Linked DNA regions of Variovorax paradoxus. The protein of the gene in region 2 interacts with the protein of the main gene of each other region in a pairwise test. Links are inferred from orthologs where the notes say so. Each region holds a gene or a part of one and is shown on either strand. Other genes may lie near its edges.

Region 1 (5,459 bases), 2.1 Mb from region 2 along the record:
AGGTGTCGACGTCGAGGCCCGACCAGTTGCCCTGCGTGTCCGGCGCCGAAAAGCCCGCCACGCCGTTGGTCACGCCGCACTTGACGGTGCCGCGCTGCTTGACCGCATCGAGCGTCTTGCCGGCGAAGGCCGGTGCCGCGCAGGCCAGCGCGGCCACGCACGCGGCGGCCATCAGTGCCGGACGCAGGCCGGCAAATCGGTTCTTCATCATTGGAGTTCTCCTCAACAGAAAGCAAAAGGCAGTGTACGGGCCGGTGCCCGACTCTGCCAAAGAACGCCCGGTTGGATGCATATGCGCCGACATGGCCTCGCAAATCACTGGCTGAAAACGCCGCAGGTTCACTACCATACGGCCCTCTCATCACTTCCACTGGAACCTACACAAATGGTCAAATCCGACGACACCGGCAAGTTCATCCTGCGCGTTTCGCTTGGCGTCCTCATCCTGCTGCACGGCATCGCCAAGCTGCAAGGCGGCGTCGGCTTCATCTCCGGCATGCTGGCCCAACACGGGCTGCCGGGCGCGCTGGCCTACCTGGTCTACATCGGTGAGATCGTGGCGCCCGTGCTGCTGATCATCGGCCTCTACACGCGGCCGGCCGCCTGGATCGTGGTCATCAACATGCTGGTGGCGTTCGCACTGGTTCACATGAAGGACCTGACCTCGCTCGGCAAGCAAGGCGGCTGGGCACTGGAACTGCAAGGCATGTTCCTGTTCGCGGCGCTCGCGCTGGCCTTCATGGGCGGCGGCCGCTTCGCCCTGAGCAGCAAATACAACTGACCTGGCAGGTCAGTCGTCGTCCGCTGCATCGAGGCCCGGGAACAGGACCTCGGTGTAGCCGAAGCGCGAGAAGTCGCGCACCCGCATCGGGTACAGCTTGCCGAGAAGGTGATCGACTTCGTGCTGCACCACGCGCGCATGGAAGCCGGTGGCGACTCGGTCGATCGGGTCGCCGTAAGGGTCGAACCCGGTGTAGCGGATATTGGAGAAGCGCGGTACCACGCCGCGCAGGCCCGGCACCGAAAGACATCCCTCCCAGCCCTCTTCTTCCTCGTCATCCAGCGGCGTGATGACGGGGTTCAACAGCACGGTGCGCGGCACCGGCGGTGCGTCGGGATAGCGGGGATTGACGACGTCCGTGCCGAAGATCACAAGCTGCTGGTCCACGCCGATCTGGGGCGCCGCAAGACCGGCGCCGTTGACGGCATGCATGGTCTCGAACATGTCCCGCACCAGCAGGTGCAGTTCGTCGGTGTCGAAGGCGGGAACCGGCTGCGCAATGCGCAGCAGCCGGGGGTCGCCCATCTTGAGGATTTCGCGGATGGCCATGGCGGGATTATCGCGACAGCCTCGCGCCTGCGCCTTCGGCAGGATCAGGGAGGCGTCTGGCCCTTGGAGTCGGGTGACGTCCACAGTCGCGCGTTGCCGCGCGGCTGGCCCGGTTGCTGCCCCGGCACGCCCACTGGCGGACGTCCCGGCGCAACGACCGGGGGCCGGCCACCGCCATTCCAGTTCGGCGGACGGCCTGCCGGATAGCCCGGTCGCACCGCCGGATAGCCCGGGCGGCCGTAGTAAGGGCGGTCGCCATAGTACGGGCGACGCTCGTAGTAGCCGCCACCGTTGATGTACACGGGTGCCGGCACCACGACCGGTGCCGGTTCGCTGTAGTAAGGCCCCGAAGAATAGCCCCCGCTGTAGCCACCCGCGTAGTACGGGTCGCCGGGAACGCCCACGCAACCCGTCAGCAGCGCAACGCCGCCGAGTGCAACGCAGGCACCAAGAACTCGAATTTTTTGCATGAGGGACTCTCCTTATGGCCTTCAGTTATCGTTCAACGCCAGGTTGTAGACCCTGTTGACTGCGCTCCGATGAAGTCGCGTAACGCCCGGTAAAGAGAGCCGGCCTTCAGCTCATGATTCCCGGGGCTGCGGCGCACCGTTGGCGATGATCTCCAGCATACGTGCCTCGTCGATCACCTCGACACCGTTTTCGCGCGCCTTGTCGAGCTTGCTCCCGGCCTCTTCGCCGGCAACGAGGTAGTGGGTCTTCTTGCTGACGGAGCCGGACACCTTCGCGCCGGCTGCCTCCAATTTATCCTTCGCCTCGTCGCGGCCCAGCGTAGGAAGGGTACCGGTGATCACGAAGGTCAGGCCCGCCAGCGGCTTCGGCGCGCGCGCGGCGGGCTCGCCCTCTTCCCAGCTCAAGCCGCAGGCGCGCAGCTGCTCGACCACCTCACGGTTGTGCGGCTGGTCGAAGAACGTGCGAAGGCTTTGCGCCACCACCGGACCGACATCGTTCACCTCGAGCAGTTGCTCTTCGGTCGCGTCCATGATCGCGTCGAGCTTGCCGAAATGCTTGGCCAGATCCTTCGCGGTGCTCTCACCCACGTGGCGAATGCCCAGTCCGAAAAGGAAGCGCGGCAGCGTGGTCTTCTTCGACGCTTCGAGCGCATCGACCAGATTCTTGGCCGACTTTTCCGCCATGCGCTCCAGCCCGGCGAGCGTGGTAAAGCCCAGCTTGTAGAGATCGGGCAAGGTGCGGATCAGGTTGGCGTCCACCAGCTGCTCGACCAGCTTGTCGCCCAGGCCGTCGACGTCGACCGCGCGGCGCGCCGCGAAGTGCAGGATGGCCTCCTTGCGCTGCGCCGCGCAGAACAGGCCGCCGGTGCAGCGGTAGTCGACCTCGCCCTCTTCTCGCACGGCCTCCGAGTCGCACACAGGGCACTTGTGCGGCATGGTGAATTGCGCGCCGCGCTCGCCTTCGGGCTTGGCGAGGCTTTCGGGCACCACACCCACCACTTCGGGAATCACGTCGCCGGCGCGGCGCACGATCACCGTGTCGCCCACGCGCACGTCCTTGCGTCGCGCCTCGTCCTCGTTGTGCAGCGTGGCGTTGGTGACGGTCACGCCGCCGACGAACACCGGCGCGAGCTTGGCCACCGGCGTGAGCTTGCCGGTGCGGCCGACCTGGATCTCGATACCGAGCACCTCGGTCAGTTGCTCCTGCGCCGGGTATTTGTGGGCCACGGCCCAGCGCGGCTCGCGCGAGACGAAACCCAGTTGCCGCTGCAGTTCGATGCTGTCGACCTTGTAGACCACGCCGTCGATGTCGTAGGGCAAGGCGTCGCGCTGGCGGCCGATGTTTTCATGGAACGCTATCAGTTCGATAGCACCTGTCGCCCGCGCAGTCTGCGTGGCAACCGGAAACCCCCAGGCATGGAACTGCTGCAGCCAGTCGAACTGCGTCGGGCAGTCGGGGCCGCCTTCGGCTGCGGGCGTGACCTCGCCCAGCCCGTAGGCGAAGAAGCTCAGCGGACGCGCCGCCGCGATCGCCGGATCGAGCTGGCGCACCGCACCGGCCGCGGCATTGCGCGGATTGACGAACACCTTCTCGTTCTTCAGCCCCTCTGCGATCTTCAGGCGCTGGCGCTCGTTGAGCGAGTCGAAATCGGCGCGCTTCATGTAGACCTCACCGCGCACCTCGACCACCGGCGGCGCATTGCCGGCCAGGCGCAGCGGAATCTCGCGCACCGTGCGGATGTTCTGCGTGACGTCCTCGCCCACCTCGCCGTCGCCGCGCGTGGCGGCCTGCACCAGCACGCCGTTCTCGTAGCGCAGGTTCATCGCCAGGCCGTCGAACTTGAGCTCGCAGACGTACGAGACCTGCGGCCCGTCCTCGGCCAGCCCGAGTTCGCGGCGCACGCGCGCATCGAAGGCGCTCGCGCCGCCGGGCGTGATGTCGGTTTCCGTGCGGATGGACAGCATCGGCACCTTGTGGCGCACCTTGGTGAAGCCGTCGAGCACCTTGCCGCCCACGCGCTGCGTCGGCGAGTCGGGTGTCCGCAGGTCGGGAAACTCGCCCTCGATCGCCTGCAGGCGCTGGAACAGCTTGTCGTACTCCGCGTCCGGCAATTCGGGCGCATCGAGCACGTAATAGAGATGGGCGTGCCGGTGCAGCTGTTCGCTCAGTGCAGCGGCTTCGCGTGCGGCTTCGTCGCGCGTCGTCATGGGTGTCTCCCGGAAATCGGAATTAGCTGAAGAGGCGCCGCGCCAGCGGCGAGCCCGCCGCCAGGTCGCGCGCATCGAGCGTGTCGTAGAGCTGCTCGAGATCGGTGCCGATGACGTCCATGGTCTCTTCGCGCAGCAACTGGCCGTCGCTGTCGGTGACCACGCCGTCCATCTCGCGCGCCAGCGTGGAGGCGATCTCGCGCATGCGGTCGAACGGCTGTTCGCCGCGGTCGACCTGCGGCACGTCGAGGCTCAGGCTCAGTTCGCGAATGGCCGACTGGGCGGGATCGTCGGCCAGCGCGGCCTGCGTGTCAAAGGCCAGCCCGAGGATCGGCGGCAGACCGGCTTCGCTGGTCGGCAGCACCATGCGCCCAGGAATGATGCCCGCCACGAAGCCCAGTCGCGCGGCGTTCTGCTGCACGTAGCCGGGACTCCACGCCGCGTGCAGCGCGCGCAGCACGAAGCCCAGCTGGGCATCGTGCGCGCTCGCGAACTGGTCGAGCTCGCGGGCGCGCGCCACCTCGTCGAGCATCTCCGGAAACTCGGGCGCGCCATTGACGGCGTCGGCGAAGGCCTGGGCCTTCACCACGAATTCGGAATACTCGATCTCGTTGAGCGCGCCGGTGCGGTTGGCCAGTTGCACACCGACCTGGAAGGCGCTGTAGCGCTGTCCGGCCACTGGCGGCTCCCATTGCCCGGTGTGTTCGTTGAGCCCTTCGATCGCCACCGGCTTGCTGCCCGCACGCCGCGTCGGCGGCATGGCGGCAATGGCGGCGTCGCCCGAAGCCAGGCCGTCGAGCGAGATCGGGGCGATCACGTCGATCAGCGGGTCGAGGCCGCCGCGGCGCTCGCCTGTCGGCACGGGCACGCCACTGGGGGCCGGCAGGTCGGGGTCGAACAGGGGTTCGTGGCGGTCGTTGGACGGCACCTGGTTCGGATCGACATGCAGCACGGGCTCCGGACCGTCGGGCGGGGCCGACATGGCGCGCTCGGCTTCGTCGAGCGCGATGTCGACCGCGTCGGGCTGGCGCGGCGCATTGCGGCGCGACATCAGCGTGTTGTAGGCAACGACGGCCGCGAGAACGAGGCCGCCGAGGATGGCCAGGGCGAGAGTGAGATTGCTCATGGGGCCGCTCGGCTCAAGCGGCTTCGACCATCGAGACCGCCGACTCCATGTCGACCGCCACGATGCGCGACACGCCCTGCTCCTGCATCGTCACGCCGATCAGCTGTTCGGCCATTTCCATGGCGATCTTGTTGTGGCTGATGAAGAGGAACTGGGTTTCGCGGCTCATGGCGGAGACGAGTTTGGCATAGCGCTCGGTGTTGGCGTCGTCCAGCGGCGCGTCCACTTCGTCGAGCAGGCAGAACGGGGCGGGGTTGAGCTGGAAGATCGCGAACACCAGCGCGATGGCGGTAAGCGCTTTCTCGCCGCCCGAGAGCAGGTGGAT
Region 2 (4,818 bases):
CCTTGGCGGCGTCTTCCGCCGACAACACAGTCACCGTTCCGGTGGCCCGCAGTTCGCGCCGTATCTGGTTGATCATCGCCGACTTGAGCAGCGCGTCGCTGCCCGACACCGACAGCGTCTTGAACGCGAAGACTGGCGCCTTGCGCAGCTCGAAGCCGCAGCCGGCCAGGCCGAGCGACGCGCCCGCCGCCGTCAGACCGAGGAGAAAGCCGCGGCGCGGCAGCGAGGCATTGCGAGTGTTCATGCTTGAGCCGTTCAAATGACCACGTTGACCAGGCGGCCGGGAACCACGATCACGCGCTTGGGTTGCGCGCCTTCGGCAAAAGTGACGAAGTCGTCGCAGGCCAGCGCGAGCTTCTCGATCTCGTCCTTCGATGCGCCGGCCGGCACGCTGAGCTTGCCGCGCAGCTTGCCGTTGACCTGCAGCATCAGCTCGATCTCGTCCTGCACCAGCGCGCCCACGTCGACCGTGGGCCAGGCCGCGTCGAGCAGGCCGCCCAGGTCCTCGTCGTAGCCGAGCTCGCTCCAGAGCTGCTGCGCGATGTGCGGCGTGGCCGGGTAGAGGCAGCGCAGCAGGATGCCGAAGCCCTCTCGCACCGCCGCGGCGTCGCCGGAGCCGCCATCGGGCTTGAAGCCTTCCAGCGCGTTGAGCAGCTTCATAGCGCCCGACACCACCGTGTTGTATTGCATGCGCTGGTAGTCGTAGTCGACCTGGCGCAGCACCGTGTGCACCTCGCGGCGCAGCGCCTGGGCGCCCTTGCCGAAAGCCTGTCCGGCGATGGCCGTGCGCGCGGACTCGGCCTGCGCCACGCCGAAGTTCCACACCCGGCGCAGGAAGCGGTAGCTGCCTTCCACGGCCGCGTCGTTCCACTCGAGCGTGGCTTCGGGCGGCGCGGTGAACATGGTGTACAGGCGCGCGGTGTCGGCGCCGTACTTCTCGATCAGGTCCTGCGGGTCGACGCCATTGCGCTCGCTCTTGCCCATCTTGCCCACGCCGCCGTATTCGACACGGGTGCCGTCGGCGGTGGTGCCTCCCACGATGCGGCCCTGCGCGTCGAGCACCGTCGTCACCTCGGTGGGCGGGAAGTAGTCCTTGCCGCCCTTCTCGTTGCGCTTGTAGAAGATGTGGTTGAGCACCATGCCCTGCGTCAGCAGCTTGCTGAAGGGCTCGTCGGCCTTCACCAGGCCCAGGTCGCGCATCACCTTGGTCCAGAAGCGGGCGTACAGCAGGTGAAGAATCGCGTGCTCGATGCCGCCGATGTACTGGTCCATCGGCATCCAGTAGTCGGCGCCGCCGGCCACCATGGCCTCGTCGTTCTTCGGGTCGCAATAGCGCATGAAGTACCACGACGAATCGACGAAGGTGTCCATCGTGTCGGTCTCGCGCCGCGCGGCCTTGCCGCACACCGGGCAGGTCACGCCGGCGTGGAAGCCCTCGTGCTTGTTCAGCGGGTTGCCCGAGCCGTCCGGCACGCAGTCGGTGGGCAGCACCACCGGCAGGTCCTTCTCGGGCACGGGCACCGCGCCGTGCTCCTCGCAATGGATGATCGGGATCGGCGTGCCCCAGTAGCGCTGGCGGCTCACGCCCCAGTCGCGCAGGCGCCAGGTGGTCTGCAGCTCGCCCAGGCCCTTCTGGCCCAACGCATGCGCCACGGCGGCCACGGCCTCCTTGTAGGTCATGCCGCTGAAGTTGTCCGAGTTGATGGTCACGCCGCGCTGCTTGTCGCCGTACCAGTCCTGCCACTTGTGATAGTCGAAGTGCGGCTCGTCGTCGACCAGCACCACCTGCACGATCTCGATGCCGTACTTGTTGGCGAAGGCGAAGTCGCGCTCGTCGTGCGCGGGCACGCCCATCACGGCGCCGTCGCCGTAGCCGATCAGCACGTAGTTGCCGACCCACACCGGCACCTGTTCCTCGGTGATCGGGTGCGTCACCGTGAGGCCGGTAGGCACGCCCTTCTTTTCCTGGGTGGCGAGCTCGGCCTCGGTGGTGCCGCCGCTCTTGCATTCCTCGATGAAGGCCGCGACCTTCGGGTCCAGCGTGGCGGCGTGCGCGGCCAGCGGATGCTCGGGCGCCACGGCGCAGAAGGTCACGCCCATGATGGTGTCGGCGCGCGTGGTGAACACGTACATGCGGCCGTCCTGGATGAGCTTGCCGCCCGCATCCTTGATGTCATGCGTGAAGGCGAAGCGCACGCCCTCGCTCTTGCCGATCCAGTTCTCCTGCATCAGCTTGACGCGCTCGGGCCAGCCCGGCAGCTTGTGCTGGGTGTGCTCGAGCAGCTCTTCGGCGTAGTCGCTGATCTTCAGGTAATAGCCCGGGATCTCGCGGCGCTCGACCGTGGCGCCGGTGCGCCAGCCCTTGCCGTCGATCACCTGCTCGTTGGCCAGCACGGTCTGGTCGACCGGGTCCCAGTTCACGACCTGGGTCTTGCGGTAGGCGATGCCCTTCTCGAGCATCTTCAGGAACAGCCACTGGTTCCACTTGTAGTAGCTCGGGTCGCAGGTAGCGATCTCGCGGCTCCAGTCGATCGCCAGGCCCATGGCTTGGAGCTGGCCCTTCATGTAGGCGATGTTCTCGTAGGTCCACTTGGCCGGCGGCACGCCGTTCTTGAGCGCCGCGTTCTCGGCCGGCAGGCCAAAGGCGTCCCAGCCCATGGGCATCAGCACGTTGTAGCCGCTCATGCGCAGGTAGCGCGTGAGCATGTCGTTGATCGTGTAGTTGCGCACGTGGCCCATGTGCAGCTTGCCGCTGGGGTACGGCAGCATCGAGCAGGCGTAGTACTTCTTGCGGCTCGCGTCCTCGGTGACGCGGTAGGCATCGGCGGCGCTCCATTGCGCCTGGGCAGCGGACTCGACGTCGCTGGGTTTGTAGCTGGGATTCATGGCGGTTCGGCAAGAGCCCGGCGCGGAGTGGCCGGGAACGCGGGATTATCGCGCCGGACTAGACTTGCCCCCAGGATGCGCGTACTTCGTGTCGCTTCTCCTTCCCCACAGGGGGCAACACCCGCGGCCCGGCGGAGCCGGTTCCGCGGTGTTTCGCGAAGAATGCATGCCTGCCCGTTCAACGCCGCGGACGAAAACACACCATGAAACTGCGCCTGAAACACCTCGCACTGGCCTTCGCGGCGGCAGCCGGCCTCGCCGCCCTGCCGCTGCGGGCCCAGCAGAACGACAAGCCCCTGCGCATCGTCGTGCCCTTCGCCACCGGCGGCGCGCAGGACGTGATCGCCCGCTACCTGGGCGCCAAGCTGACCGACCGGCTGGGCCAGCCGGTCATCATCGACAACAAGGCCGGCGCCGGCGGCATCGTGGCCGCCGAGTCGGTGGCCAAGGCGACCGACGGGGCCACGGTGCTTCTGGCCACTGGCGGTGCGGTCACCATCGCTCCGCACCTTCAGGCCAGGCTGCCCTACGACCCGGCGCACGACCTGGTGCCCGTGGCCTTGGTGGCCGACACGCCCATGACGCTCTCGGTGCGCACCGAAAGCCCCTACAAGACCGTGGCCGACGTGCTGCGCGACGCCAAGGCGCGGCCCGGACAGGTGACCTACGCCTCGACCGGCAACGGCACCGTCTCGCACCTGACCGGCGCCCTGCTGGCCCAGGCCGGCGGCGTGGAACTGCTGCACGTGCCCTACCGGGGTGCCGCCCCAGCCATGACCGACCTGCTGGGCGGACAGGTGGCCACCATCGTGACCAGCGTGGCGTCCATCGAACCCATGGTCGCCAGCGGCAAGGCGCGCGTGCTCGGCACCTTCTCGCACGCGACCCTGCCCAGCATGGGCTCGGCCCCGACCATCGGCGAGGCGACGAAGCTGCCGGGCATGGAAGTGCCGGTCTGGGTGGGCGTGATGGCGCCGGCGAAGATGCCGGCTGCCAGCATCGACAAGCTGTCGGCCGCGCTGGTCGAGGTCTGCAACCTGCCGGAAACGAAGCAGCGCTTCGCCCAGCTGGGCGCGGTCAACACCTGCGGTGGCGCGGCGGCGCTGGGCAAGGTCGTGACGGAGGACAGCCAGCGCTGGGCCAAGGTCATCAAGCAGGGCGGAATCAAGGTTGACTGACCTGGCACTCCCCCAGGCTTCGCGCACTTCGTGTCGCTTCGCCTACCCCCTCGCCGGGGGCAACACCGGTGGCCCGGCAGAGCCGGTTCCACGGTGTTCCTGGACGGAAGCGCGATCTTGACTGCCGCGATACGACTCCGTCGCGTCGGCATCGCCGGCACCGGTGCCGTCGCGCTGGCCAGCGCCGCATGGCTGCGCCACGCGGGCCACGGCGTCACGCTCTGGTCGCCGGGCGGCCGGGGCGCCGAGGCCCTGCGCACGCAGCCGCTGGAAGCCGGCGGCGTGCTGCCGTGCACCGTGACGGTCGAGGTCGCCGACGACGCGGCCGCGCTCTGCGCCGCCTCCGACGTGCTGCTGCTCGCCCTGCCGGTCAACGGCCACCGGCGCGTGATGGATTCGCTGCTGCCCTTCCTGCGCGACGGACAGGCGGTGATCGTCAGTTCGATGGCGTCGCTGTCCTCGCTCTATCTGCACGAGGCCGCCCGCCGCACCGGCAGGCAGGTCACGGTCGCCAGCTTCGGCACGACCGTGCTGACCGCGCGGCGCGAATCCGCCACGCAGGTCAAGGTGATGACGCGACGCAAGGCGGTCGGCGTTTCCGCCCTGCCCGCTTCGAGCGCCCACGAGGCCGTGGCGCTGTGCACCGACCTCTTCGGCGAGGGTTTCTCGGTGCAGGGCAGCGCGCTCGCGAGCGCGCTCGCCAATGTCAATCCGCAGTCTCACGGCCCGCTGGCGGTGTTCAACTGGACGCGCA

What was found. The genes of interacting proteins can lie anywhere in the genome.
Region 1: the proteins of leuS (region 2) and ligA interact in binary tests that used the Escherichia coli proteins (3 or more experiments, as listed by UniProt). The link is inferred for Variovorax paradoxus from one-to-one orthologs.

Annotation. Positions count from the first base shown.
Region 1 is NZ_LR743507.1:3,212,846-3,218,304, reverse strand. What follows is about bases 1,461-4,375. They hold ligA (NAD-dependent DNA ligase LigA), read right to left. Parts: upstream 4,009-4,375; coding sequence 1,912-4,008; downstream 1,461-1,911. Other genes in these bases: AACL56_RS14740 (cell division protein ZipA C-terminal FtsZ-binding domain-containing protein), read right to left, coding at 4,031-4,375; AACL56_RS14750 (hypothetical protein), read right to left, coding at 1,461-1,800. In the rest of the region: AACL56_RS14765 (amino acid ABC transporter substrate-binding protein), read right to left, coding at 1-208; AACL56_RS14760 (DoxX family protein), read left to right, coding at 386-781; def (peptide deformylase), read right to left, coding at 791-1,330; more of AACL56_RS14750, read right to left, coding at 1,375-1,460; more of AACL56_RS14740, read right to left, coding at 4,376-5,134; chromosome segregation protein SMC, read right to left, coding at 5,148-5,459. UniProt on the Escherichia coli protein: DNA ligase that catalyzes the formation of phosphodiester linkages between 5'-phosphoryl and 3'-hydroxyl groups in double-stranded DNA using NAD as a coenzyme and as the energy source for the reaction.
Region 2 is NZ_LR743507.1:1,084,754-1,089,571, reverse strand. The notes cover bases 56-3,232. They hold leuS (leucine--tRNA ligase), read right to left. Parts: upstream 2,887-3,232; coding sequence 256-2,886; downstream 56-255. Other genes in these bases: AACL56_RS05040 (Bug family tripartite tricarboxylate transporter substrate binding protein), read left to right, coding at 3,090-3,232; lptE (LPS assembly lipoprotein LptE), read right to left, coding at 56-244. Also shown: more of lptE, read right to left, coding at 1-55; more of AACL56_RS05040, read left to right, coding at 3,233-4,064; AACL56_RS05035 (NAD/NADP octopine/nopaline dehydrogenase family protein), read left to right, coding at 4,182-4,818.